DNA from 3 places in the Anaerobacillus sp. ABR4_321 genome. Region 2 is predicted to be linked to each of the others. Evidence: riboswitches for the same ligand, from Rfam matches in the RefSeq annotation. Region 2 holds a riboswitch; each other region holds the start of a gene.
What was found. Region 2 has a riboswitch for cyclic di-GMP ahead of ACXADT_RS22550 (hypothetical protein). Riboswitches for the same ligand answer to the same signal wherever they lie in the genome.
Positions count from the first base shown of each region.

Region 1: it holds a riboswitch for cyclic di-GMP, as region 2 does, so the genes downstream of both, ACXADT_RS13715 (anti-repressor SinI family protein) here and ACXADT_RS22550 (hypothetical protein) in region 2, are expected to answer to the same signal.
Region 3: it holds a riboswitch for cyclic di-GMP, as region 2 does, so the genes downstream of both, sinI (DNA-binding anti-repressor SinI) here and ACXADT_RS22550 (hypothetical protein) in region 2, are expected to answer to the same signal.

Region 1 covers NZ_JBSWTK010000001.1:2,639,866-2,649,789, reverse strand. Annotated here, with positions in the region: gene aldA (aldehyde dehydrogenase) at 1-1,353, shown strand, start outside; gene ACXADT_RS13750 (aminopeptidase) at 1,465-2,580, shown strand; gene ACXADT_RS13745 (hypothetical protein) at 2,689-2,895, shown strand; gene ACXADT_RS13740 (Crp/Fnr family transcriptional regulator) at 2,985-3,674, opposite strand; gene ACXADT_RS13735 (glutaredoxin family protein) at 3,784-4,026, shown strand; gene ACXADT_RS13730 (SGNH/GDSL hydrolase family protein) at 4,070-4,684, shown strand; gene ACXADT_RS13725 (thioredoxin family protein) at 4,767-5,081, shown strand; gene ACXADT_RS13720 (hypothetical protein) at 5,117-5,347, opposite strand; cyclic di-GMP riboswitch class I at 5,557-5,647, shown strand; gene ACXADT_RS13715 (anti-repressor SinI family protein) at 5,674-5,835, shown strand; gene ACXADT_RS13710 (glycine--tRNA ligase) at 6,217-7,599, shown strand; gene ACXADT_RS13705 (HAD-IA family hydrolase) at 7,658-8,224, shown strand; gene ACXADT_RS13700 (MFS transporter) at 8,257-9,651, shown strand.
Region 2 covers NZ_JBSWTK010000012.1:145,838-155,761, forward strand. Annotated here, with positions in the region: gene ACXADT_RS22525 (hypothetical protein) at 1-758, opposite strand, end outside; gene ACXADT_RS22530 (hypothetical protein) at 1,441-2,373, opposite strand; gene ACXADT_RS22535 (hypothetical protein) at 2,462-2,638, opposite strand; gene ACXADT_RS22540 (hypothetical protein) at 2,635-3,039, opposite strand; gene ACXADT_RS22545 (hypothetical protein) at 3,036-3,569, opposite strand; gene ACXADT_RS22550 (hypothetical protein) at 3,935-4,315, opposite strand; cyclic di-GMP riboswitch class II at 4,662-4,745, opposite strand; gene ACXADT_RS22555 (helix-turn-helix domain-containing protein) at 4,757-5,014, opposite strand; gene ACXADT_RS22560 (HNH endonuclease) at 5,478-6,425, shown strand; gene ACXADT_RS22565 (hypothetical protein) at 6,606-6,836, opposite strand; gene ACXADT_RS22570 (GNAT family N-acetyltransferase) at 6,951-7,418, opposite strand; gene ACXADT_RS22575 (alpha/beta fold hydrolase) at 7,528-8,364, opposite strand; gene ACXADT_RS22580 (hypothetical protein) at 8,472-8,798, opposite strand; gene ACXADT_RS22585 (hypothetical protein) at 9,332-9,652, opposite strand; gene ACXADT_RS22590 (serine hydrolase domain-containing protein) at 9,732-9,924, opposite strand, start outside.
Region 3 covers NZ_JBSWTK010000001.1:927,790-937,713, reverse strand. Annotated here, with positions in the region: gene ACXADT_RS05125 (alpha amylase N-terminal ig-like domain-containing protein) at 1-618, opposite strand, end outside; partial or broken gene gloA2 (SMU1112c/YaeR family gloxylase I-like metalloprotein) at 790-1,176, opposite strand; gene ACXADT_RS05115 (SDR family oxidoreductase) at 1,226-1,993, opposite strand; cyclic di-GMP riboswitch class I at 2,207-2,303, shown strand; gene sinI (DNA-binding anti-repressor SinI) at 2,324-2,443, shown strand; gene ACXADT_RS05105 (helix-turn-helix domain-containing protein) at 2,575-2,910, shown strand; gene ACXADT_RS05100 (DUF5658 family protein) at 2,954-3,271, opposite strand; gene ACXADT_RS05095 (hypothetical protein) at 3,268-3,531, opposite strand; gene ACXADT_RS05090 (anti-repressor SinI family protein) at 3,544-3,666, opposite strand; gene ACXADT_RS05085 (helix-turn-helix domain-containing protein) at 3,955-4,287, shown strand; gene ACXADT_RS05080 (hypothetical protein) at 4,327-4,500, opposite strand; gene fabZ (3-hydroxyacyl-ACP dehydratase FabZ) at 4,697-5,119, opposite strand; gene ACXADT_RS05070 (DNA-directed RNA polymerase subunit beta) at 5,138-5,416, opposite strand; gene mreB (rod shape-determining protein) at 5,468-6,469, opposite strand; gene spoIIID (sporulation transcriptional regulator SpoIIID) at 6,605-6,877, opposite strand; gene ACXADT_RS05055 (sodium:solute symporter family protein) at 7,393-9,054, opposite strand; gene ACXADT_RS05050 (DUF4212 domain-containing protein) at 9,069-9,368, opposite strand; gene ACXADT_RS05045 (peptidoglycan DD-metalloendopeptidase family protein) at 9,784-9,924, opposite strand, start outside.

The DNA of each region.
Region 1 (9,924 bases), on a different contig from region 2:
TCACAAATTCAGCTTGGGGATGAAAAGGATATCGAACGTGCCATTTCGGCTGCAAAAGCATCTCAAAAAGAGTGGGAAGCGAAAACCTCGATTGAACGAGCCGATTACTTATATAAAATTGCAGATAAAATAGAAGAAGCTAAAGATTCGTTTATCACGATGCTCACTGAAGAAAACGGAAAGACGGTAGACGCTTCGAAAGCTGAAGTAGAGCTTACGATCGATTATTTTAGATACATGGCAGGATGGGCGAGAAGATATGAAGGAGAAGTACTTCCTAGCGACCGCCCGAATGAGAACATCATGGTCTTCAAAAAGCCAATTGGCGTTGTTGGGGGAATCGTACCATGGAATTTTCCGATGTTCATCTTCGCTAGAAAAGTAGCTCCAGCTTTTGTAACCGGGTGCCCGATCATTATTAAACCTAGTCAGTATACTCCAAACACTGCATGTGAACTCACTTCAATCATCCATGAAGTCGGTTTACCAAAAGGAGTCTTCAACCTCGTGACTGGTAAAGGATCTGATATTGGAAATCCGCTCGCATCTTCACCTGATGTTGCGATGATCAGTTTAACCGGGAGTTATCCAGCAGGATCAAAAGTGATGGAGGCAGCAGCTAAAAATATCACGAAAGTCAACCTGGAACTCGGAGGAAAAGCTCCTGCAATCGTTACAAAGCATGCGAATATCGATTTAGCAGTTGAGAAAATCACGACTTCTAGAATTACGAATAACGGCCAGGCTTGTACGAATGCTGAACGGGTATATGTCCACGAAGACGTTGCAGATGAATTTATTGAAAAAATCACTCAGTCCTTTAAAGATACAAAGGTAGGCAACTCTTTGGATGAAGAAGGATGCGATATCGGTCCATTGGTTAACAAAGAACAGCTTGAATCAGTTGAGAAAATGGTGAACAATGCTGTTGAAGCAGGTGCAGTAGTGAAAACGGGTGGAAAGAGAATAGACCGAGAGAAAGGCTATTATTTTGAACCAACCGTGTTAACGGACGTTTCTCAAGATATGGAGATCATTCAAGAGGAAATTTTCGGTCCTGTCCTACCAATCGTAATCTACAGCGATTTCGATCATGTTCTTGAAGCGGCTAACGATACACGTTACGGTCTTTCATCTTCTATCTTCAGTGATAATATTCATGAAGTGATGAGAGCTTCTAATGAGCTTAAGTATGGTGAAACGTACGTTAATCGTGAAAACTTTGAAGCTGTTCAAGGGTTCCACGCAGGCATGGGGCAATCTGGAATCGGTGGTGCGGATGGAAAACATGGTCTAAACGAGTACCTTAAAACGCATGTGATTTACATGGAATACGATCCAAATACGAAATAACAGAAGACCGGAGACTTTCTCCGGTTTTTTGTTATTAACGAATCATTTGAAGGATAGATAACAGAGCGCTTATAATATAGGTGTAAAGTCATTAATGAAAAGAGGGAGAATATGATCGATTCTCGTATTAAGAAATTAGCAGAAAATCTTGTTCACTATTCTACAAGAATTGAAAAAGGTGAGCATGTTTTAATCGAAGCATTTAATATCGATAATTCACTTGTTCGGAGCTTAGTAAAAGAGGTACATAAAGCAGGCGGCTTTCCACATGTGAACCTTCGAGACAATCAGATTATTCGTGAACTATTATTAGAAGCGACCGAGGAGCAAATCGAAGCTTGGACTACACATGATCTTCGCCAGATGGAAGGCATGGATGCTTATATCGGTATTCGCGGCGCGGACAACATCAATGAGTTTGCTGATGTACCTGAAGCAAAAATGGCATTGTTTAATCAGGTATATAAAACAAAGGTTCATAGTAATCAACGAGTCAAACATACGAAGTGGGTCGTAATGAGATATCCTAACCCATCTATGGCTCAGCTCTCTAGTATGAGTACAGAAGCATTTGAAGATTATTATTTTAATGTTTGTACGATGGATTACGCGAAGATGAATGAAGCGATGGATGCACTTGTGGACCGAATGAATCGTGCAGATTCTGTAAGAATCGTTTCACCTGATACGAATTTAAGCTTTTCCATCAAAGATATACCAGCAATTAAATGTGCAGGGCAACTGAATATCCCTGATGGAGAAGTATTTACCGCCCCTGTCGTGGATAGTGTTAATGGCGTGATCACGTACAATACACCATCTCCATACAATGGGTTCGTTTTCGAAAATGTTCAGCTAACGTTTGAAAATGGAAAGATTATCGATGCGACAGCGAACGATACAGAACGATTGAACAGCATACTCGATACTGATGAAGGTGCTAGGTATATCGGTGAATTCGCAATCGGAGTTAACCCGTATATTCGCGAGCCGATGAAAGATATCTTGTTCGATGAAAAGATCGACGGATCGTTCCACTTTACTCCAGGGCAATCTTATGACGAAGCACCAAACGGAAATGATTCAGCAGTTCACTGGGACATGGTGCTGATTCAAAGACCTGAATATGGTGGAGGAGAAATTTGGTTTGATGATGAATTGATAAGAAAAGATGGTAAGTTTGTACCAGACTATCTCAATGGATTAAATCCTGAAAATTTAAAGTAAGATAAGGAAGCGCATCTACGGATGCGCTTTTTTACGTACAAATGACCAATCACATTCCTGGTAGTTTGAATATAAATAAACAAATCTACTTAAGAGGAAGTGCCTTTAATGGAAATACATTGTGATGGATGTACAAAGGAGATGAGAGACTGGGAGACCATTCATATGGTGAAATTCGATAAGTGGTATGTTGGTCATTTTAACTGCTTATTGAATTTGAAAAAGAAACTTAATTTAAACAGACCGATTAAATGGGATAAATTAGAAGGAACAAAAGATAATCAAAAAGGAACGGATGGAAAAACGCAATCATAATGATTCGATTTGTATTTTATAGAGTATCATTATGACTAAAAAAGCTGTCGAGGATTCCTCGGCAGCTTAAGTTTGTAGATTTCTGATCTTTACTCTCCATTTTCACTTAAATAATTGTTAGCTTTTTCAGCATGTATGGCGAAAGTTAACGGGTTCTTCTTTATGTATCCAGCTTTTTTCAAGTCTCCTATTGTGGCACTGACAGTTTCTCTAGTAGAACCGATCATCGTAGCCATGTCGTAATGTGTAAGCTTGATCTCGATCGTTTGCCATTCGTTCTTACGCTTTCCAAATTTCTCACTAAGTTTTAATAGTAAAGACAACACCCGATATTTTACACTTCTGAGTGCAATGTTTTCACTCATTTCATAAATTTCTTTTAAGCGTGAAGACAGTATTTCAATGAATTTTATGGCGAGCTTGGGGTTTTCTGAGAGCAAAGTTTCAAATTGTTCTTTTCCGATAATACATAAATAAACGTCTGTCATCGCTTCAACATAAACAGAATCATCACTTAGTGAGAAACTAGAGGTTTCTCCAAAAATGTTGCCATCTCCAAGAATATCGACCGTTAATTGTTTTCCGCTATCATTGGAGCGATACAAACGTACATTTCCTTGTTTCAATAAAAATAACGCTTTCATCGGCTTTGTAGGTCCTACGATGATGGTTCCTTTTTTAACTGGCTTCATATCGCTAACACGATCGATCTGTACTAAATCATTCATTTCCATTTCATCAAATAAGTTTATCTGGGAAAGCATCGTCAATTTATCCATAAGATCACCTTCAGTTCTTAAATCAAGTCATTTTCACGAGTAAGATAGCTTACATTATCATAAATCGTATACCGTTATACTCTAATTGTTAGGAGGGTACTTGTCTAACATGGAACATATTCGATTATACACGATAACAAGTTGCATTGAATGTGAGAAAACAAAAAGACTCCTTAAGCAGTCAGGTATTTCCTTTGATGAAGTGAATGTCCTTGAACAGCCAGAAAGACAAGAAGATCTCTATCAATTGGCCGGAGAATTCCTTGTACCGCTGCTTGTCTATAACAATAAAGTCTGCTCTGAGTTCACTTTAATACAGAATCACTCGAATGTTGAGATGAACTTTTTATAGGTGCGATGAATATAGTAAATCATCTTTGGAAAGAGGTGATGGTTTGTCGCATCTTCTTTATTCGGCTATTGGAGATTCTATTACATTAGGTACAGGCACAATCCTTTTTTCACCGACTTTTCCAGATTACTATCGTTCGGCTATCTTTGATAAGTTAGAAGAAAATGTTCTCCTAACAAAATATGCAAGAAATGGAGCAACTACTCGCGACGTTAGAGACTGGCTAGAGCAATCGTTACCGATCGAACATGCCAATGTTATTACGATTACGGCCGGTGGAAATGATTTGATCGATGCAGCTGAAGAGTTTGCTATAAATAAGGAAGAAGCTGTTTTCCAGAAAGCGCTCGAAGAATGCTGTACAAACATGAATTGGATTGTAAGCCACCTATCGATGACAGTAAAGAAGCCTGCTATGATTCGAATCGTTAATTTGTATAATCCTTATCCTCATCTTTCATTCGCAAAAGATTGGGTCAATCGATTTAATCAAAATCTAGTAACATGTACAAAGAATAATGATGTAAAAGTGGCAGATGCTTATCGTTTGTTTGAGGGCAATGAAGAACGGCTTTTGTCCTTTGATGGCATACACCCTAATGAATGTGGCCACATGGTTATTTCTGGAGCACTCGTTAACACTGGTATCTCTTTATAGAAAACTGTAATCACAATTACAGACAAATGATCTTATTGTAAGTTATACTAGCCTATAGTAACGAGTAAAGGAGAAGATTTACATGCAACAAATCGAATCAAAACAATCTTATGATAATCTAATCAATGATTCTAAAGTGACGATATTAAAATACGAAGCGAATTGGTGCCCGGACTGTAAACGCCTTGACTTATTTATCGACGATATCATCAAAGAACATAGCGATAAACAATGGGCACAAATTGATATTGAGCAATTCCCTGAAATAACAGAGGAAAATGAAGTGATGGGTATTCCAAGTCTCCTCGTTTATAAAGATGGAAAAAAAGTTGGGCATCTTCATAGTGCCAACACAAAGAATCCAGATCAAGTAAAAGATTACTTATCTGACTTTTAATAAACAGCCTGTCGAGGCAATCTCGACGGGCTGTTTTAATTTTTTGTCAAGATATACTCGACCGTTCCGTCCTGTAATGAATGTACATGTGATATGACATAACCGATGCTGAGGTATGTCGATAATGCTTCACTGCAAAGATGACTTACAGGTTCTGTAGGTGCATGGAGACTAGGATAAAATCCTACAACTTTGTTTAAGGGAGTACACCTTAGTAAAACGACGTGAGTGCCTTGCCATGCGGTTCCAATCTGATTTCGTTCCATTCGATTCCCTCCCTGATCAAGCTTTAGCAAGATCATACATGATTAGTTTATGATGCAGAAGATAAAGTGTTAGAATCGATACAAAATATATTGAATTATTGCTAAAATATAGTATAATTGTATAAACTATTAAACTTTCTCATTTTTTAGTCCCTTTTACTATTGATTTAGCACTGCCGTTACATTGTAGTGCGTGTCTGTTCTAACTCTCCAGAAAAAGGCAAACCATTCTAAAGAATGGGACGCAAAGACACAGGTCTAATGTTGAGAACATTCAACGATGACGGCTGGTCCTCCTGGAAATATCAAAGGAGGAGAGGGTGGCCATGATTAAAACCAGGCCAGAACAAGCACTTGATCAAGAGTGGGTAATGCTGATGAAAGTTGCACGAGAAATCGGGTTGAAAAAAGATGAAATCCGAGCATTTCTCGACCGCAAAAAAGATCCAACACCTGTGCGTATACAAAAACGGAGGGCTATCGATTGATAGCTCTTTTTTTAGAAGTAAAGAATCTGATGTGTGTAAACAGTTAGGCAAGTGGGTAGTCTATGAATACTGAGTAGATTGCGCTTGACTTTAAGTGAAACTTTTTTGTATCATATGTGATATCAATTACATATATAAGCTAACAACTGTGAAGGACAGATAGTAGCTAGGTAACCCTTTTTATAGAGATTCGGGGACGGTGGAAGCCCGAAAAAGGTCTAGTGAAACGGCGGTCTGGAGTTGATACCGTAAAGTGGATGTGTTCTTTCACATCAACTGGGGTGGAACCGCGGGTGCATACGCTCTCGTCCCCGGACAAATTTTTGTCCGAGGACGGGAGCTTTTTATGTTGTTAGACAATGATAAAAAGGAGAGATTTAGATGAGTATTTCGATGGAACAAATCGTTGCCATTTCAAAGCACAGAGGATTTATTTTCGCTGGTTCCGATATTTACGGAGGTTTAGCGAACACTTGGGATTACGGTCCATTAGGTGTAGAACTTAAGAACAACATCAAAGCAGCGTGGTGGAAGAAGTTCGTACAGGAGTCTCCTCACAATAGCGGACTGGATGCGGCAATCTTGATGAACCCTAAAACTTGGGTTGCATCTGGTCACCTAGGAAATTTCAACGACCCATTGATTGATTGTAAGAGCTGTAAAACACGTCATCGTGCAGATAAGCTGATTGAAGATGCACTTTCTGAAGAAGGCAACGAAATGATTGCTGACGGATTATCGTTTGAAGAGATGGAGCGGTTGATTGAAAATCATAACATTAAGTGCCCAGAGTGTGACAGTCAAGACTTTACAGAGATTCGTCAATTTGACCTCATGTTTAAAACACAGCAAGGGGTAACGACTTCAAGTACAAGCGACATTTATCTTCGCCCTGAAACAGCACAAGGTATTTTCGTGAACTTTAAAAACGTGCAGCGTTCGATGAGAAAGAAAGTGCCATTCGGAATTGCACAAGTCGGAAAAAGCTTTAGAAATGAGATTACACCTGGTAACTTTACATTCCGTACGCGTGAATTTGAGCAAATGGAGTTAGAATTCTTCTGTAAACCTGGAGATGAACTAGAATGGCACCAGTATTGGAAAGATTTCTGTAAGAACTGGCTATTGAATCTTGGCGTTGATCAAGATAATATCCGCCTTCGTGAGCACGCTGAAGATGAGCTCTCTCATTATAGTAATGCAACTACAGATATCGAGTACAAATTCCCATTCGGTTGGGGTGAACTATGGGGAGTTGCTTCAAGAACAGATTATGATTTGAAAAAGCACATGGAACATTCGAACGAAGACTTTACGTACCACGATCAGCAAACAGGCGAGCGCTATGTTCCTTATTGCATCGAACCATCATTAGGGGCAGACCGCGTTACACTAGCATTCTTAATCGAAGCGTACGAAGAGCAAGAATTAGAAGATGGCACGTCTCGTAGTGTCATGCATTTTCATCCTGCTTTAGCACCGTTTAAAGCAGCAGTATTGCCACTTTCAAAGAAATTATCGGATGAAGCTAGGGAAGTTCACGCTGAACTTGCGAAGTATTTCATGGTGGATTACGATGAAGCTGGATCGATCGGTAAACGTTACCGCAGACACGATGAAGTAGGTACACCATTTGCGATTACGTTCGATTTTGATTCCCTTGAAGATAAGCAAGTAACTGTACGAGACCGAGATACAATGGAACAACAAAGAATGCCAATCTCTGAACTAAAGAACTTTTTAGAGGAAAAAACTCAGTTTTAATGAAAGAGCCGCTCGATCGAGCGGCTTTTCTTTAGGATTAACGTAAAGGAGTGAAGTCGTGAAGATTTTATGGGATTTTGATGGCACGTTATTCGATACGTATCCAGCTTTTGTTAGTATTATGAAACGGTTTGTTCCTGAACATGTTTCAAATGAAGAGATATTGAAAGAGTTAAAAGTTTCATTTCGGCATGCAACAAATGTATTTGGATTAACAATGGAACAAGTTGAAGAATTCAGAGTGTTAGATAACGCCCTTTCTCCTGATAAGAAGCCTCCTTTTGAAGGTGTTACGGAAATTCTGAACAAATCAGACCTTAATGTCATCATGACTCACAAACCAAGGGAAGAAGTCATCACCATTCTTCAGCATTTTAATATGGAGCATCTTTTTGCCGATCTTGTAGCAGGCGATGATGGATATCCAAGAAAACCAGACGCAGCTTCTTATCGTTATTTACATAACAAGCATGAAATAGATTTAGCAGTGGGTGACCGTTTATTAGATATCATTCCAGCGAAAGAAGTTGGGATGAAAACATGTTTATTTCAAAATACTGCAGATGGAGCAGACTTTTATGTAGAAGATTACAAACAACTCAAGCAATTATTGTGGTCTAAGTAGACCAAATATTGTTCTCAAGGGAGTGGACCATGATGGGTAAGCAACAACGTTTTCTCCTTCTAACATTCCTCCTAGGAGTATTCTTAGGCGCATTAGACTCAGGTGTGATTTCCCCTGCTTTAACCACATTGGTTAAAGAACTCGATATCGATTTGAAATTTACTGTATGGGTCGTTACGATCTACACCCTTGTTTACGCAGTCAGTATGCCGATTATCGGTAAACTGGCAGATCTTTATGGTAGGAAGCGAATATTCCTTGTTGGGATATTCCTGTTAGCTCTCGGTTCTCTTATTGCAGGTATAAGTGGGTCACTTCTACAGCTTTTAACAGGAAGAGCGATTCAAGCAGCAGGAGCTGGAGGTATTATTCCTATTGCAAACGCTGTTATCGGGAGTAGTTTTCCTAAAGAGAAGAGAGGAATGGCGCTTGGATTGATAGGAGCCATGTTCGGAATCGCTTCTATTCTCGGACCTGCTGTAGGAGGATTTTTAGTGGCTCACGTAAGCTGGCGATGGATTTTCTTCATGAATATCCCCATTGCTTTCATCATCTTTCTTATGGCATTAAAGCTGCCGTTAGAAGAACAAAAGGGGTACCGTTCGAGGCTTGATTGGAAAGGAGCTCTTTTCCTATCCGTCATTATTGTTTCGTTATTACTCGGATTGACAAATTTGGATACGAATAACCTTATCGGATCTTTTACAACGTTAACAGTATGGCCGTTATTACTCTTTAGTATTGTTTTAGTTTATCCTTTCTTAACGATAGAAGCTTCGCATAGTGATCCAATCATCAACATTTCATATTTCCGTAATCGAAATATTGTCTTAGCGTTGTTAATCTCAACGATTACCGGAATAGGGATCATAAGCATGATCTTTATCCCTTCTTTTTCAGAGCTGCTTTTGGGGCTTTCAACCGGAAGAGGGGGGTATGTCATGGTTATCCTAGCTCTTGCTTCTGGATTCGCTGCACCGATCGGAGGTGTTTTACTCGATAAATGGGGAGCGAAACAAGTTGTGCTCACTGGCTTTAGTTTGAGTTTAATAGGGGCACTCATTTTTAGTTTCCTAGCAAACGGATGGCTAATGCTTATCATAGGTATGATTTTTTCTGGGGTCGGCATAGGATTTACAATGGGTACTCCTCTTAACTACATTATGTTTGAGCTCACGTCAGAGAAAGAAGCAGGTGCAAGTCAATCTCTCGTTAGTTTGTTCCGTTCGATCGGAACATCGCTTGGTCCAGTGATATTAGCAGGGTTCATTGCAGTTTCAGCAAGTGATAAAACGATTGTTTCCATAGAAAAAAGTATAGTACTAGCCGGGTATGAGAGAATGTACCTAGCAAGCGTAGTAATATTTCTGCTTGGAATGATACTAGCGTTTTTCTTAACGTTACCGTCTAAGACTAGAGAGTATTAAAATCAATATAAAGGTGTTGTAAGATAAAAATCTGTAATTTGATTGCTAATAGATAAAAAGGGATGAGACCTCAAGTCTCATCCTTTTAGTGTAGAGAAAGCCTCGGTATTGTGATAAGAATAGACGATCATCTCCGTTTCAATTGTAGGTGAAGGATAAATGGAAGATAAGAATCCCCATATTCGTCTGTTAAACCATTGGTCGGGATATTCGTAGTGAATTAAATCTCATCAAGTAAGAGAGACGATCGCGGACTCCAGCGGTCGTACGGGC
Region 2 (9,924 bases):
ACTGTTCCATCCGGTAACAAGATTAGTCTTTCACCATGCTTATACCTTGCTGGTGATACGTCTCCTGGATGAATGTTATATCCATCTTCTCTCCATGCTTGATAGATAGCTTGAAGTTCTTCTTCCTCGATGAGTTCCTCACCCATCCGTTCTTGAATCCACAAGAGAAACTCAAGCATTCTTTTACGAGCTTCAATCGTGAACGCTCCTGGTGCATAGTTAAACGTCGCTCTATTAAACGTCTCGTATCTATGACGTCTTCTTTCGCTTGGATCTTGAATACAATCAGTAGAGAACAAATTAAAGTCATCTCTAAGATCTTCTGCATTCTTTTGATGAGAATTAAACTTTTGTCGTTGTGTTGGCAGGCGAAAGCGCACATCGTTCCGAATATCTAACATATAGTTCTTCCACTCTTGAAGATAATGATAATTCGTATAGCCCTCTTCGATCATTGCATTCAACATCTTGTCGTTCTTTCCAGCAAGTGGGCACGTAAAACATCCCGTTCTAGAACCCATTTTGCCACAAGAAGAACCGTCTCCGCTTTGGTCAGTAGTTGCGCATTCATGGCCATTCTTCCCGTACATCTTCATCATTTCAGATACCTTCCCTCCAAAGGGGAATTGTCCATTGGGAAGAGCGAGCAGATAGGTCCATAGTGCGTCTAATTCAATGTCTTTAATCGGATGCATAACCCTTATCCGTTTATCAGTGGCATGAGTTGCATAGTAGTCACCTACAGCATGTTTTTCCATACTGGTTGCTCTTGATGCGCTCTCTGATAATCTAACGCCCAAAATAGAGGTTAAAGCGTAATGATCATATGAAAAACAATCCTGGTCTTGTATGGATTTATTAATAATGGTCTCTAGCCTCTTCTGAATCGGATTTACCTTTTGATGGAAGGTACAATGCCGAGCTTTTGAGCTTGCTGATATTGGGGGAGTACCTCTGCCTATGGTCCGAAAATAGAATCTGCTTTTGATTGGCGGCTTCACCAAGTGGACCTTAATGATATGGTTTAACTTTTGTTCAAAAGTTTTCTTTTCTATTGTTTTCATAATCCCTCGTTGGTATCGACTCATGACCGGAGTTTCAGCCGCAGCATCACTCATAACTATATGAATTTCTCGTTTTAATAAGTGTGCAGGTAACCGCTCGATCATTTGCCATACCAATGTCAGAACTAATGAACTATCTTTACCCCCGCTGAAAGAAACTGACCACTGTTGTGAGTTATCCTCCAGATATTGTTCCTTTAAAAAATCTTTGATCTCATCAAATTCCTGAAATACATTCACTTTAGAATATCGTTCTTCCCATTCCTTTAATTTCGCTTCATTCATATCTTTGTCCAAACGCATAGAAAAAGAGATAGGGGCGTCCACCCGCTATCTCAATTCATCTAGCGGAGGACTACCCTCCCTTATTTTATTGTTATGCTCTCATGCGATTTTGAGCAGCCTGCATGTTTCTTCTTTGAAATGTCTCTAGTGTTCTTCTTTCAGTATCTAGATCCATCACAACAAATTGAAGGCTGATATCTTTAACCGTTTTAAATTGTTCGATTTCATTCTTCGTTATTGTCCCACGAGATATGAAATATTGAACTTTTTCATGATTGGGTTTACCGTATTCAATCAGAAGGTCACTACCCAGTTCATCATACATAGCTCGAACATCATATAAAGGGTCATTATTAATCAATGAAACCGAACCATATTGATGCGTCAGCTTCTTGTTTTCTTTTAATTCTTTACAAGCTATCATTTCTTCTTTTAGCTTTTCGTAACGATACTTGTAATTGGTGTGCTTCGCTTCTAACGTACTGAATGAAAAAGCTAATTCTTCCGTGCTCCAACCTGTACTCTTTAACTCAGGAACCTTGTTTAACTCCTTCCCCCATTTATTGAAAGAAGGCTTTACATATTGAGTAGGCTCCAGCTGATAAGCTATTATTTGTTCCAAGATAAGCGACTCTTTTCTAACCTTTTTATGGTCCACCTCAACAATATGAGCTAATAAGCCAAGATCATCGAGATACGTATTCAAACCAATTAGATCGGTCTCGCTTCTCTTTTTCGGAACGAATTTAGCCACAAGATTTACATCATTGAAAACATGTCTTCTATCTTCTGACGCTTGAAGCTTTGTTTGTAATGTATCTTTCACCTGTTTTAAATGGTTCTCATACAGTTTTAATGTTGGATATGTCCCATCCTCTAAGAATGACGACATCATTTCAGCTGCAGTTCGAATAGGCTCAAATAATGCTTTTTCCGTTCTGGAGCATTTCTTGCATCTCTTTAGGTCGAATTCAGGTCGGCCGCTTTGATAAATACAATTCTCACAACTTCTTGCTACTGTCATAATTCTCATTCCTCTCAATATGCACTCCCCACCTAGTACCAGGGGAGCAAAAATTTCACTCCCCACTAGGAAGGGACATACTGTAGAGCTATAGATTTAGTTGTTTGTTCATAATTAACGTCATAAGTACTCTCTTAGCAACATCTGGTTTCAATCGATCAATGATGGTAAATACCTCAAATTCAGTCTCAGCAGATAGAATTTTTCTGTAAATCTTTGAGGATTCTTTATCAATCATTGAAAGAGAGGATTTACGTTTATTCATGAAATCTTCTCCCCTCTAGCGATGTATTTTACTGATAAGTTCTGAAGGTTTTTCTTCTTATACCGTTCCTTTACGAAGGTAATAGCTGAATTGCTATCTATGGCCTCCATGTTGTAAAGAATCGGTATATCGTCTAGAGAAAATGTTACTCTGAACAAATACTTCTGAGGCTCCCGCTCACCATCAAAGAATTCATTTGAAGGCAAGACGGACTGAATACAATCCGTTTTAAGGATAATTGGAGGCGTATATTCATTCTCCTGAACGATTAAATAAGCCGGAAAGCCCAAGAGCACTTGAAACAGAAATACGTTTCCCTCAGCAATCACTTCCCCATTTTTCAAAACACTCTTCTCTGCGACTGTAAACTTGGAAGTCTTAGTGTAGAAATCAAACGTCATACGGCTACACCTTCTTCGACATATGAAAACAGATCGTGTTCAGCAGGCTTCAACTCTTCCTTAACTGTTTCGATTTCTTTCAAACTAGCTAATAGATTTAGTTGTTTTCCCTTAGAACTTCTAAGTTGAAGTGTTACCACGTCATTCACTACCACGATGCCAATAGGACCCTTCTTAAAAATGCCCTTGGAATCAACAGTAGAAAATGACGAGCGGGACATAAAATCTTTAATCCAGTCACGCGTTTTTAACGTAGAGTGTGAAAGTGAAAACTCTATCCCTGTGATTGAAGGATTAATCCAACTTAGCGCAAAATCGTAAAGAAATATTGCACCATCAATAGATCCGTTAAAACAAACGCGATACCCCTTCATACTCGTCCTAGATTGATTTTTGAATGGTTCAATCCGGAAAACATGGCCATCCAGATACCATTCAAATCCCTCTTCTTTCTTAGTAAAATGCAGTCCTTTCACGCCTTTCCATAATTCCTCTGGTGTAATTGGAGCAAAACATGTGACTTTAAACATGTTGATTCCTCCTCATCTGACAATTGCTCACGCTCATAAATTCATTAATAAATAAATCCATTCAGAACATCCTCTCAATTAAGTTTTTTAACTCCACCCATTAATTGCTCTTACATTGAAGATTCAACTAAGTTTCTTACACATCACCTCCCTTGAAACGCAAAAAAAGCCTTTAGGCGAGGTTTTTGCACACAAAAAGTGTGCAAATTCCAAGCCCAAAGGCTTCTGTTATAATAGTCGTTTTACCTGCGGATCTCGAATGAGATCGCTCCAAAAAGAAAAATAAAGTCTTGATGACTAAATTATACCATTGGGTAATACCGACTACAACGTTATTGTGTTTGATTTAAGACTATACAGTGCTATTAATTTAGTGAATCTAACACTTCTTTATTTACATCAAATAAGTTATCTTTATAATTTTTAAGTATCATATCTACTTGTTCTTTTGTTAATTTGTATTCTTCTTTAATTGTATCTTCTGCATGAAGAGCTTCCACAAAAGATTTAGAAACGTCTTTAGTATCTAACTCTCTGGAATCTGAACTTAATACTTCATTTTGAGTAATAAGATTTCTTCCCTCTACTCGATTGTACTCCATAGCTAGAGTTACCATCTCAACATAAAGGTTTGGCTCAAGTAAAAAGTATGTACGGGTAAATGTATATTGATGATCTAAATTAATGAAAAAAGATTTTGTATTAGTATCATTGCTTTTATTAGACATAAAGTTTTTAGATAACATTAGAAACACCTCTTAATAGATAGGAAGTCTATCTAAATTTTTTTGTTTAACTATAAATATCCTTCATTTGTAATTATCATAGTATATAATTATTGAATTTATTGTAGAATTCCAAGATATAACTAAAGGTTTTTTAGACAAATTATTTCTATAACTTACATGATTCGATAAAATTCTACAAAGTTAAGTTTAATACAAATAAACAAAGAATGTTAGTTTATTCAAGGAAATAAGGACTTATGAGCTAAATAAAATCTAACTTTACTATATTACCCATATCAGACTGGTTAAAACTTCTAATTTATACAGAAAAAAGCCTTATATATTTAACAGTCTAAGTTGTCAAACATACTAAGGCCGGTTGCACTAGTTGCTCATCTATTTCTAAGTGCCCAGATAGAGAAATAAAGTCATAGCAATCCTTATATGTATTATTTTTTTCTAATTATCGAAATCCAAAAGATCTACGATTCTTACATCTAAACTTTTCGATATTTTATGTATGTTTACAAGGGTAATATTCCGATACCCTCTTTCCAATTCACTTATGTAGGTTCGATGCATACCAGTATTGAATGCGAGTTCTTCCTGAGAAATCTTTTGTAAAAGACGATAATATCGTACTCGAGAACCAAATAACTGTTTGACGCTCTTTTTGTCCTCTTTAAAACAAATTATAAGCCTCCTCCTTTTTATTATCTACCGCATAAAGTAGACATTTTCAAATGACATAAGATAATTTATGGCTTTCTTTTAAATATTATTAGGTAACTTATATTAGTAACAGGAAAAACATTAAAATAATAAAGGGTTACGTCATTTCGCAAAACTTTATGACCATAAAACCAGAAGTATATTTACATAAAGAGGTTTTTTTATGGGTCTAAAGTTAGTTAAAAAGTAAGATTAGTTTAATTTAATTTTACTATAAATTCCTAAAAACGCTATAGCAAACTCCAAAATTTTCCTAATATGATTAATATAATAAATAACTTTAAATCAAATCTATTAATATAGACATACAGAGTAATAAGAATATGAAATGCCAATTATATAAGGGAAATATCTATTTAAAATAATTAATTTTTCTGAAAATTAGCATTTAGCTGAATTGTGTGTATAATATTTTTGGATATACAAAAAATGTAAAGTGAGGTTCGACATGAAATTCAAACAATTTTTTAGCTTATTTATTGTTGCTTCTATTTTGTTTGCGTACATTGCTCCAGAGTTTGCACAAGCAGCTACCGAATCCGATAGCTATAGTCAGTACATTATTATTGAGAGTGATGATGAGGAAGTTTTCGTCTGTGACCCAGACTATGTTGAGGAAACCGTTCCACCAGTTTCTGATCAGCCTAATCCCGATGAAGAACCATTCCCAGTAGATTCGACTGTAATTGATAATCAAAAACCATTACCTGGTATTCCACTACCAACTGACCCAACTGTTAGAACTTTCTCTGTTAGCGAACCTTCAGAGTTTAATTCTGTTGAAGTACTAACTTCAGATGACGGTTGTAATTACGTCGAAGAGTATATTGAGCATGCAAATTATGATAATAGTATTCCTTATTCTTCAATCGTAGAAACAGAAATTGATGAAGAGTTCGATGACATCAATGTAGTTATTAAAGGCGATCAATTACAACTTTGGTTTCTATTACCGGTTATTACTCCAATTGTTGCTAGGGTTGGGGGAAGATTAGTAGTTAAACAGTTCTTGAAAAGCTCTACAAGAAATATTGTTATTAGAAACGGACATTTAGCAGGGAAAAAACATCCTGTTTCTAAAGTTTCTTTCACTTCCCAAGGGTTTCCAAACTTTGTTGAGAAGTATTCAATGACACTACCAAAGAGATTATTAAAATCATCTAACAGTACTCAATTTGCACATGCAAATAAAGCGTTGAAAAGTAAGATTAATAGTAGTTCAAGCACCAGGAATAAATTCACTTCTAATCAAATTAAGGATATACAAAATGGAAAGACACCAAGAGGTTATACTTGGCATCATCATGAAAAAAGAGGAAGAATGGAGCTAGTAAACTCCTGGGAACATGCCAAAACTGGTCACACTGGTGGTAAATCCATTTGGGGTAAAAATTAGACTTGTAAGAAAAAAGCTTGGAAACTTCCAATAACGTGTTCTGTTTTGAAGTTCAAAACCACAAATGTTCAATTGAATGGTAGTCTAATACGCGATACAACAAATAAAAAGACAAAAAACGGTCAGAGGCAGTAGCCGCTAACCGTTTTTTTGTGAATAGATTGTTCAAGCAAAGCTCCCTTAATTTCTCTTTCCTAACAATAAATAAATTAATACCCCACTAAAAGTGAACATAGCCGTTCCAGCAAAAACCTTTGCATTTGAAACACCAAATTCGAGAGTATCCTCAGTCCTCTGTTTAATCTCAATTACTGTCCACCAGTTGTTAATTGAAGATTCATATATTGCAAAGTAAAGCCAAATTAAATAGCTGAAGAATAAAATTAATATAACACCTAAGCTTCTTTGCATCATATCTCCTTTTACATAAAGACATTACTATTAGAACTAATACCTATTCTATTAATTAACAAAAGAAGAGCGTAATCCTTTTAGATCATCGCTCCCTTTTCTTGAGTAAGAGAGTTATAAAAACCCCTTCATCCTAATTACTTTTCCATCCAACTCTTGTCCTATCTCTTCCATACCAAGTTTTTGATAAAACTTCAGAGCAGAGGTATTAGTAGGTGACACTCTTAAATGAAACTCATTATGGTTTTGACTTTTAAAAAAGCTGGATGCGTATTTGTGTAGTTCCTTCCCTATACCATTTCCGCGGATCTCTGGAACTAAGTAATAAAGATTTACATAACCGATTTTTCTATCTTTGTATTCTTTTATAGTTAATTCTAGTTGTCCAATTAGTCTATTATCCTTTTCTACCAAAACGAACCCATCTGGAAAGTCTTTTACCATTATCTCTAACCAATTCAAGTATTTCTTTTCATCTCCAAAACCCGATGCATTCCCAAAACTAGCTGCAAAGGAGTCTTTACGAAAACCAATTGCAACTTCACTATGTTTATTTATATCGATAGTGATAAAGCGCAACAAATTGATTCACTCCTTATCTAAGAAAACTGTTATGTATTTAAGGTAAAGAACAGTAATCCTTTTTAGGTCAACGCTCCGATATAATTGAATAAGCATCAAATCATAACTATTAATTTTGGTTTTCTATTTCCATTAGATGGAGCCGTACTTCTTTTAGAAACTTTTCTTCCTCTTCAACGTGAGCATAATGTGAAGAATGTTGAAATACGATATGTTTGTTATTTGATATCCCCTCAGAAAACTTTTCAGATTGACCTACTGAAATCCCATCATATCTACCGCTAGTAATTAAAACTGGGCAACCAATTCTTTCTAATTCACTTGTAGAATCATAATGGTACATTTGAGGATTCAATTTTGAGTTCCAAATCAACTCGTTAGTTCTATGATCTTTATCTGTAAGAGCTTCTAATAAATAGTTAGGATAAGGAACTCTACAATAATTTGAGTTGTATGTACTCGTTTTTCTCCCATTTCCTTCAGGACTACTTTTCTCCACCTTTTTTCTTTCTTCTAAGCAATTTTGGAAATCTACTACTCCACTATGTAAAATTAAACTTTTTGTTTCATTAGGATGTTTTAATGCGGTTTGAACAGCTAATATTGAGCCCCAAGAATGTCCAAGCAAATGGTAATTCTCTATATTTAATCTCTTAATTAAATACTCGAACTGGTCTATAAATACGGATAAGGTCAACGAGTTTAGATTATTTGACCTTGTGGATTTTCCACTCCCGATTTGGTCATATACGAGAACTGGTCTATCCTTTGCTAGTTTTAATAATGGGGTCAGTGTAGTAAATGATAGCCCTGGTCCTCCTGCAAGTAACACTAATGGCGTCTTATCATTATTACCTTTAGGACGGTGAAGTTCATAGTAAGTAGTGACTTTTCCATTCTTAATAAAATCATTTTCTTTTTGTATTTCCGCAGTTTCGCCGTACATAAAAGTTAATCCCCCCTTACCTTCAGCTAATAGTGGTTGTTCAAATTGAAGTGATTTGTTCTTCGGAATAAAAGACTAAAGGTATTTCTGATATGCTCCGAGTTAATTTAATAAGAAGTGTAGTTTACTCTGCTTTTGAATAGGAACAAAACCCACCATAATAACAGAAACAAATAACCTATACTTGTGAAATATGACCATAAAGCACCTTGTTGTAATTGACTAACTAAATGTTCAAACTCATTTATTCCTTCTGCTCTACCAATACTATTTATAAAACCAATTATTGGAACTATAACAGTGAACAGAATGGCTACAATTGACAAACCTTTCATTTTCCTTTTCACAACGCTGTATATAGTTGTTCCTAATGTTGTTAATAAAAACAAGTAATATATTACCCAAAACCAATTAGGCAATGTGTCCCAATCCATTTTTTACCCCCTTATTGTTCATTGCTTACTGTTCAACAATCCTGCACTGTTAGCACAACTAGCGATAGCCAAAGTGCAGCTATCGCTCTCTATTGTTGAGCACTAATTTTCATTTAGGTTGTTTGGTTTAAACAACGACTTATAAGTAGAAATTAAAAGAATGATTACGAAGACAAAGATATAAAGCGTATTTTCAGTAATAATAACCTCATTATCTAATGTAAGCGAAAAAACTACTCCAAATAGGATGAGACTACAATACATCCAAAACCAGAGCCTAATATTCTTAAATTTATTGCGATAAAGAAGTAATAAAGGCTCAGTCATGGCAAAGGTTAATATTACTATTCGAACATATAAATATGGTTCATAAACAAAGAAGCTAATTAGAATACCTGTCGCTGCAAGAAAATTAATTAAAACAGCCCATTTACTATCAGTCAATGCAAAGCAACCCCCAAATACATTACTTTATAGTCAAGAATTGTACGCTCAAGGGAAACTATCCTTTACTACAAAGCTCCCGATTGTGATCAAGATCTTGATAACTCTCTTATGTCCAAGAAGTCTTCATCTTTAACCCCATTTTTCTCAGATAAAAGGATGCCTTCGAAGGACTTAAATAGTTCTTGAATCTCCTTTTCCTGATTTATTAGTGCCATTCCCTTTCGATAAGCATCTTCACTTTCGTATTTTGCAATTTCCATCCACTTTGAAGGATCTTCTTTGCTTTGTAAGTAAGTGGTTTTAACGTCGATGTACTTTTCATAGATTTCTCCCGCTTTTTGTTGAATACGGAAATACTCTTCTATGCTTTCTTGGTGAATATGATATTCATACACTTTTACAAACATCGCACTTCACTCCTCATAGAATAATTAGGCTTTACATTAATGCTCCCTTTAGTTGAAGACTTGAATTCGAGATTTAAGATTAGAAATCAATAAAAGTATCGATAATTTTATCGCAAATCTCATGATGCATAGTCCCATCAAAGTTCAACAACACAACGACTCCCAAATCAAGTTCAGGAACCATTGTTATTAACGATCTTACAGCTAATTGACCACCGCCATGTTCAACAATTCTGTATCCCTTATATGTATCTGTAAACCATGCAAGGCCA
Region 3 (9,924 bases), on a different contig from region 2:
GAACGTTACTTTCGATGCTTCAGAAAGCTCTAGCGGAATGTTTCCTCCATCTTTCCCATAGCTTTCCCCCCAAGATTGATTGATCGCAATCTTGTATTCATACTTACCAGCAGGAAGCTCTGCCGTAAATTCATAGAATCCATTCCCTTTGTCTTCCATGATCGTTTCAGATGCATCAGGCTTCCAATCAGCTTCTGCACCTAGCTCATCTTGGAGATCACCGACTAGTGTAACGGTACGTTTCGCATCCGCATCGCCGATTTGAAATTCGCTGTTTTCTCCTCCATTAGAATTGAGAGGATCCTTCATCCATTCACCATCGACGATAAACTTGTACTGGTGCATTCCGTTCGATAGATCATCGACTTTAAGGCTCCAGACATCTCCCTCACCTTTCGTCATCTCAAGAGCGCCGTTTTCCCAATCCGTAAAATCACCAGCGACTTTGACAGACGTCTTGCTACCGTCTCCCTGATAGTTGAACGTTGCGCTCGATCCTTCGATTACCGGACTCGTAAGCGTTGCAGCTTCGACACCCGGCATTGCTCCTGCCAGCAACTGCAACACGAGTACGATTGCTAGCGACAAAGAAAGCCGTTTTCGATTACGCCGTTTCATCGATATCCCCCTTTAATTTAAATCTACAGTTTGTGAAACCGTTTGCACAAAAACGTTAGTGAAATCGATTGCGCAAAGTTGCACAAAAACCATCTCACTAAATAAGCAAACGCTTTCAAACTTATGATGCCACAGGTTTGGCAGGTAATCAACTCCTTTTGGTTAAATGTGCTAATTTTCATACATTTCGATAGGTAATTCGTCTGGATCTTGAAAAAAGGTGAACCGCTTCCCTGTTAACTCGTCTACTCTAATTTCTTCAACGCTAGTGACACCTTTCCTTCTAAGCTCCTGTGCAGCCTATTCGATGTCGTCCACTTCAAATGCAATATGCCGAAGTCCACGTGCTTCCGGATAGCTTGGGCGCAGAGGAGCGGAATTGAAGGAGAACAGTTCGATTCGCGTATGCTCTCCAACCGCTAGATCAAGTTTGTATGACTCTCTTTCGTTCCGGTACGTTTCTTCTAATACCGTTAATCCCAGTACATTCACATAAAAATCTTTCGAGCGTTGATAATCTGAACATATGATGGCAACATGGTGTACCTTTTTAAACATCTTCAATCACCTCTATACCAACTTAGCGACGGTTCGTTCTTACGTCAAGCTACAGAAGTGACTCAGCTCCATCAACGTACATCGCTGTTCCCGTCACATGACTCGATGCATCTGAAATGAGAAAATAAACGACATCAGCGACTTGTTCAGGCTTTCCTGCTTTTTCTTCTAACGGGTGGCTACCTTCTGGATACTCTACAGGTATTTCAATTTCTTTAACACTTTCCTTTTGATCCGTATTTTCATCGATATTGGTTTCGATCGCTCCAGGACAAATCGCGTTCACTCTTATGTTATAGTTCGCTAGTTCAAGCGCAGCCATCTTCATAAACGCAACTTGCCCTGCCTTCGATGTGCTGTATGCAGACATCCCGAAGTTCGAGAACGTTCGATTTCCATTGATCGAACTTGTGATGACCATACTCCCTCCGTTCTTCTTCATATATGGAACAGTATGCTTCACCATGAGAAACGTACTTCTCAAGTTCGTTTGAATCGTTTGATCCCAATTGTCTACACTCATTTCTTCAATCGGTTGAAGCGTCCCGTTGATTCCAGCATTGTTAAAGAGATAATCGATCGCACCAGTTTTTTCGCTTACTTCTTGAAGCTTACTGACAACCTGGTCTTCATCAGACACATCGACTTCATATGCGAACGCATCACCGCCTAGGGAGATGATCTCCTCTTTTACTTCTTCTGCACGACTTTCTTCTACATCGAACAAACAAACTGTGATGCCTTCCTTTGCGAACCGCTTTGCAGCTGCTGCTCCAATACCAGATCCGCCACCTGTAATCACCGCAATTTTCTTCATGAATATCCCTCCTCGTCTTCCTTCTATACCCATTCTTTCGGTGGGTCAGTCTAAAAACATCACTAGTGTTCTTTCGTGTTTCAACGGTACTTTTTAAGAAATGACAAAAAAAGTTGTTTTAGCTTCCAAAAAACAACAAATTTCTTAAAACATTCATACTATGATAAGAATATGACATTATCCGTATACATAGTTCTAAAGTAGTGGATATCCTCCAGTAAAAGGCAACCTACTTTGAAAAAAGTAGATCGCAAAGTTATCAGATCTAAGGGAGTCTGTATATGATTCCTAAGATGGCTGAACTACCTGGAACTTAAAGGAGGAGTGAGGATGAAAACAAATGAAAAAGTAAGGCTTGATGATGAGTGGGTATTCCTAATCCTTTCTGCCAAGGAATTAGGTTTATCAGTAGAAGAGGTGAAAGCTTTTATTAGAAAGGAAAAAAAGTAAAAGACTCTAGGGAGTGGAGAGTGGAGAGTGAGTAGTGAGCGATTGCCGCTTTTGTTCTATTTACGGAACATAACCATACTGATATAATACTTAGTATCTGAGAGTGACGTAGAAGTATGGGAGGGTAAGACATGATAGGAGAGCAAGTAAAGAAGTATCGATTACGTAAAGGCCTCTCACTTTCTGAATTAGCTGAACGCGCTAGTGTAGCAAAATCCTATTTGAGTTCAATTGAACGAAACATACAATCTAACCCTTCTATTCAGTTTTTGGAGAAGATTTCAGGAGTATTAGATGTTTCTGTAGAGGTACTTCTTCAGGGAGATAACCTCATTCATCAAAGTGAATTGGATTCAGAGTGGAGAAAACTTGTTAAAGAAGCGATGAATTCTGGTATTAGTAAAGAACAGTTTAAGGAATTCCTTGAATTTAACAAGTGGCGTGCAAAGCAAGGAAGCGACAAATAATCGATTCATACGGGAGCCTCAAGCGAAGGCTCTTTTTACTATATCAAAGTAAAAAGAGCCAGTAAGAGTGATAAATTATTAATGCAGTATAAAGTACTGTTGCAACGATCAACAGTACTCTTACTAACCGCGATTGGAATTTAATCTTTATGCTCCCTATAAACACAAGTAAAATGGACAATGTTATTTTAAAACCTAAAAAGACAAATGGATGAATCGTAAATAATAAGTTCATCAGTGGATTTGCCTCTTCTATCACGTTGTTCTGTACGCCCCAGTATGTAATGACGCCATCGATGGCATTACAGGATGCCAAATAGTACATGGTGGATTGAACAAAAGGTTGCGAAAATCTACTCATTCCAAGTTCGAGGATATAACCTGATTCTTAATGATCTCTCTTAATTCGTTATAAAGTTTCCGCTCGTCCTCAAATAGCCATCTTCTATTATCCTCATGTAATTCGAGCTCCTTAATCTTGTTAAGAATAAAGTCTAAGTCACAGCGCCCTTTGTATTCATCATTAATATAAAGCTTGCCGGCCCTTTCATCGAGTGCAACAACCTTGATTCTCTTTCCCGTGATGTAGGATACAAACGTGCGATCTCCTAGCTTAATCATCTTAATTCCCCCTTATTTTTTTGAGGAATTATCCAGGAATTGTCTAATCTCTTCTTTGCTAAGCCCTAACTTTTTTGCTTTTGAAATAAGGGTGATCCACTCTAAGTCTAATTTTTCTCCACCATACGCCCTCATGTTTTACCTCCTTACTTTTTTCTCCATAAACCGACATTATAAAGAACATATTGTTCTTTATTTAGAATATAACTCTAATATAAGCCTACCGGAAAGAATATAAAAGACTGAAAATTCTTTATTTTAATTGTAATTTAGAACAAATTCTGTAATTTACTAATTTATACTTTATTTTTCTTATAATTCCATTTATTATGCATTATTTTGAGACTTTTGTTCTGTTTACAGAACATTACGTTCTTGATAAGATAATAATATACAAATACTAATAAAGTTGAGGTATTGGGGATGATAGGTGAAAAAATTAAGCTTTATCGAAATCGCATGGGGCTTTCATTAACTGAACTAGCGAAGCGAGCTAACGTAGCAAAATCATACCTCAGCTCGATCGAACGCAACCAGCAGGCGAACCCATCCATACAATTTCTCGAAAAAATTGCTACTGTATTAAAGGTGCCTATGGATGTGTTCATTCAAGATGGTGAATTCGAAGGCAGAGAGTCCAATCTGGACCCAGAATGGCAGTTGTTGATCGAAGAAGCGATGCGGTCTGGCATCACGAAAGAAGACTTTGAGGAATTTCTCGAGTTTAGGAAGTGGCAATTAAACAAGAAAGACTAATGAAAAACTCCCGCCTGGAGTGGACGGGAGTTTAACAACTTATTCAGCAGAATTCTCAGAGTTAGTGGATCCGTTGTTCGAAGCAGGTTCTTCCGTATTACTTCCGTTATTGGTCGTATTATTGTTTCCTTCTTCTTCTCCACCGCTACAAGCAGTGATGAGCATAACAGCTAGAAACGAAGTTGCAATTTTGGCCATGAATTTCTTATTCATTATCAAAATTCCTCCCTAACCAAGTTTGACCGCGGCTACTGAATAAGCGGTTGACCAAATCATAACAACAAAATTCTCCCATGTGTGGCAATTAACAGAGTCTCAATAAAGCCTTTAAATGCTTAACAAAATCGCACAACGTTTTTACAATTGAACTAAAAAAAGCACCTCGAAATTCGAGATGCTTGAAAGATCGTTATTTGAGGGCAAACATGATTTCCGCTTCCGCAGCAACTTCACCATCGACCGTCGCTGTCGCTTTTCCTTTGCCCATAGGTCCTTTAATACGGATGATCTCAACTTCTAAGCGGAGCTGATCACCTGGCTTAACTTGTCTCTTAAAGCGGCATTTATCGATGCCTGTAAAGAAAGCAAGCTTCCCTTGGTTCTCTTCCTTCTTAAGCATAGCAACCGCACCTACCTGCGCAAGTGCTTCTACAATTAAAACACCTGGCATGACAGGGTAATCAGGAAAGTGACCGTTGAAAAATTCTTCGTTGGCTGTAACGTTTTTAATTCCGATCGCTCTCACTTCTTCCTCTACTTCAACGATCTTGTCGACAAGTAGAAAAGGATAGCGATGTGGAATGATCGATTTGATATCTTGAATGTCCATCATCACGAGTGCTCCCTTCTTTTACTCCGTTTCTTTCTTAACAATATCAGAGATCTTCACCCAGGTCTCTTTTTTGAAAATGTCTCCCGGGCTCCCTTCTCCGATGACCCCGTATCCAATCATAGCTCCTGCAGCCAGTGAAAAGGCAAGAAGCAGTACAACGAGAATAAGGCGCAGCCAAATCGGGATCAACCGAATTCTAGGCATACGCTCTTTTATTTTCTTATTCTTTGTCTTTTTCTCCTCATCATTCATGTTGATTTCTGAGGTTTCATTTACGTTTTCATGGTTGTTCGCCATCATGATAACACCCTTACGAATAGTTTCCGTTACCTAAGAACTTCCGATAAGTTAGACTAGTTTCTTTTTAGCGATTTTGTCCATATGTTCTAGCATTAAGCCTGTCCCTTTTGCAACGCAGCTCATTGGTTCTTCAGCAACTAATACAGGAACCATCAATTCTTCAGCAAACAATTGATCGATTCCATGAAGAAGCGCGCCTCCACCTGTCATGATTACGCCGCGATCGATGATATCTGCCGAAAGTTCAGGAGGAGTACGTTCAAGAACGCTTTTCGCTGCCATCACCATATGAGAGATCGGTTCTTGTAACGCCTGCTGAATTTCATCAGATTTCACTGTGATGGTTCTAGGAAGTCCAGTAACCATGTCACGTCCGCGTATGTCGAGCTCTTCTTTCCGACCACCTGGAAATACCGTTGCAACATTGATCTTGATCTGTTCTGCCGTTCGTTCACCGATCAATAGCTTGTACTCTTTCTTGATATAGTCTAAGATCTCGTAATCGAACTTGTCCCCTGCCATCTTAATGGAAGAGGCGGTGACGATATCGCCCATCGATAGTACTGCGATATCAGTCGTCCCACCGCCTATATCCACTACCATATTTCCGCTCGGTTGGAAGATATCCATTCCAGCACCAATTGCGGCAACCTTTGGCTCTTCTTCTAGGAAAATTTGTTTCCCACCGCTTTTTTCAGCAGCTTCTTTGATCGCTTTTTTCTCAACCGATGTGATGTTAGTCGGTGTACAAATTAAAATACGCGGCTTCGATAAAAAGCTTTTCACATTGATCTTGTTCAAGAAATGTCTAAGCATCACTTCTGTAATATCGAAGTCAGCGATGACCCCATCCTTCAATGGACGGGTAGGAACGATGTTTCCAGGCGTCCGGCCTACCATCTGCCTTGCTTCTTCACCTACGGCAAGTGCTTTACCCGTTGTGGTGTCGATCGCTACAACAGAAGGCTCATCAAGGACAATCCCTTTTCCCTTTAAATAAATCAGTACGTTCGCAGTACCTAAGTCAATCCCTATATCACGTGATAACATGATCTATCCTCCCTGTGTTCAATCACTCATCTATAGTTCCATTCCTAGTATGTATAGAGTTCATATCCATTAGTATATTGTATCACAAAAGTGAACATGGAAGAAAAAGATTTAGAAAAAATTGTCGTTTTTCACCTATTTTACAGCTTCTTCCTTCTCAGTATCCTTTCTATATTTTATTCTAGTCGCTTCCCCGCCTCGAAGGTGTCGTATCGATTTATGATACTCAAGAATTTCTTTCACCTCGTTGGCCAGGTCAGGATTGATTTCTGGGAGTCTTTCAGTAAGGTCTTTATGGACGGTGCTTTTTGACACTCCAAATTCTTTGGCGATCACCCTCACCGTTTTCTTCGTCTCCACGATGTAATTTCCAATCTTGATGGTTCGCTCTTTGATGTAATCGTGCACACCACTCGCCTCCCTAAATTGGATGTGAGAGATGCGAAATGAGACTGATAAAGTGATCATGCTACGAAGCTCAAGTCATCAAGTCGATCTACATGATGTCAGGAGAATTGTGTACAAGAATACTTCGAAGCCTTACCACAACTTCTCACCTCTGCCCCTCATTTACTAAGTTTTGTAACATTTTATTAGGGGTTGGATAGTTATATACCAAAAAGTCAAGAGGGACAAGTGATTTTATTAAATTTTATTTAAAATAATAGCCATTATCTGTGAGTAGTGGTTGATATACGCTGCAGGTGCTCGCTTTAGCTCGGTGGGCGTTGAGCCACCTGCGAAGACCTATGCGCCTCTGGGGTATCACCTGTCCCACTAGTCCCGCAGAAGGCGAGCACCTTCCGCTCAAATCAACTTTGAAGTATCGTATTAACAAGTTTTCTTCAATCTTCTAAGCACATCTATAGAAAAGATAATAAAAATAAAAAGCCCCGGATACCATGGTATCCGGGGCTAGCACGTTAAATGACTTCATCATCTTTCCATACTTCGCCATCTTTGTACTTCAATTGTTCAGGGTATCTTAGGTCCAACACCTCTTCTTGCGTTTTCTGTGATGGTGGGGCTGTGCTTAGTGAAACAATGATATTCGTTAAGAAAGCAGCTACCGCGCCGAACACGCCTGCTCCTGTGTCGATGATTCCAAATACTGTAACTCCACCAAACTTCGCTAGGAAGATATAAGTTAAGGTTACGAGAAGGCCCACAATCATTCCAGAAATAACTCCATATGCATTTGCACGTTTCCACCATACTCCTAATATGAGCGCAGGGAAGAACGTACCAGAAGCGAGCGCAAACGCCCAGGCAACGATTTGAGTGATTACCCCAGGTGGATTCAAAGCCACAAGGCCTGCTACGATCGTTGCGATCAGAATCGACCAGCGTGCGACGGCCATACGCTTCTTCTCAGAGGCATTCGGATTAATAATACGGAAATAAATATCATGTGAAAAGGATGAAGAAATGGCCATCAGAAGTCCGCCTGCGGTTGAAAGAGCTGCAGCCATCGCCCCAGCAGCTACAAGGCCGATCACAAAGATTCCTAAATTTGCGATTTCCGGAGTAGCCATAACAACAATGTCATTACTGATGGCAATTTCTTGCCACTGAAGAATGCCATCAGAGTTTCCGTCTGCCATACTGAGTAAGCCTGTGTTGATCCATTTCTCAGTCCAGCCAGGTAAGTTATCAATCGGACTACCCGCTACTTGTTTCATCAAGATGAAGCGAGAAAAAGCAGCGTACGCTGGTGCTGAGAGATAGAGTAATCCGATGAACAACAGTGCCCATGCACCACTCCATCTAGCAGCTTTCATCGTCGATACAGTATAAAAACGGACGATGACGTGCGGTAATCCTGCTGTTCCGGCCATCAAACTAAACATCAGTGCGAGAAACTGCCACTTTGAACCGGTATCGAAAGGCGTAAAATATTCCGAAATTCCGAGCTCCCGATCGAGTTCTCCTAATTCAGATACGATGTTTCCGTAACTTAACCATGGTAGTGGATTGTTCGTGATTTGAAGAGACATGAAGATGATCGGAACAAGATAGGCAATGATCAAGATGATGTACTGAGCTACCTGAGTCCAGGTAATCCCTTTCATCCCGCCCATCGTTGCGTAGATTGCAATGATTACAACCCCGATCATAACGCCAATCTTCGCATCTACTTCAAAAAGTCTCCCGATAACTACGCCTGAACCTGCGAGCTGACCGATCGAGTATGTAAAACTGATGATAATTGTTGCGATCGCCGCAATAACGAGTGCTGTTTTACTTTGAAACCGATCTCCGATGAACTCTGGAACTGTGTATCGCCCAGATTTACGGAGTTGAGGTGCTAATAGAAATGTTAGAAGCAAATAGCCGCCTGTCCAGCCCATGATGTAAGCAAGTCCATCATAGCCGAGTACCATAACGGTTCCTGCTAAACCGATGAATGAAGCTGCACTCATCCAGTCAGCGCCGATCGCCATCCCATTATAGACCGATGGAACCCCACGACCCGCTACGAAAAATTCTGACGTTTGCTTAGCTCTATTGTAAACGGCTATTCCAATATACAATCCAAACGAGGCAATAATAAGTAGTAATGATACTAGAAACTGAGAATCCATTCATATCCTCCCTCTTATTGACTAAGTGTTTGTCCCTTTACATTCTTACTCTTTTTCTCTACTAGATTGTATTTCTCATCGATACGGTCGCATATGTAAGCGTTAACAAATAATAGAATGATAAACACGACGATCGAACCTTGAGCACCCATGAAATAATGCAGTGGAAAGCCGTTGAACGTATACTGCGCTAGCGTTTCAGCAATCAAGACCATGCCGAACGAGACGGTCAACCAAATGATTAATAGAACAGTGGTCAGACGAAATCTAGCTTTTATATAAGCATCTGCAGTCTTTTTATCAATCTTCTTCACTCTACTTCCACCTCCAATTATTTTAAGTTAAAAATAAGTTCCACAGTTTCTCCAAAACCAAGAGGAACTCTGGCAATTTCAACAATGAGATAAACACCCAATAGGCCGATGGGCATCAATAAAAATAGAGGCTTTCTTTTCTGAACAGTAACGACGATGCTAATCAATACCGCGACGATAAAAACGTATAAAATGGTAGGGTCTCCTTTCGTCTAAATTATCTGAATATTTAAATCATATTTTACATTATCAAGTTATTACTCCTATAAGTCAAGATTAATTTTCCACAAATCTTCCAATCGTTCATGAATATCCTACATAAAACCACCTCCTATTTCCCGGGAAAGGTCGATTATTGTTGAAAATATTCATTGATAACAGAGAAAAAGCCCCCGATCGCTCGGAGGCCTGTTTCTTATTGAGAGTCTTTTGACCCTTTTTCATTGTTGGTGTTTGAGTCTTTCGAACCTTTTTCATCTGCATCTTCTGTGTCTTTTGAACCTTTTTCTTCAGTAGCGTCTTTTTCAGCTTTCTCTTCAGCGTCTTTCTCAGAGTC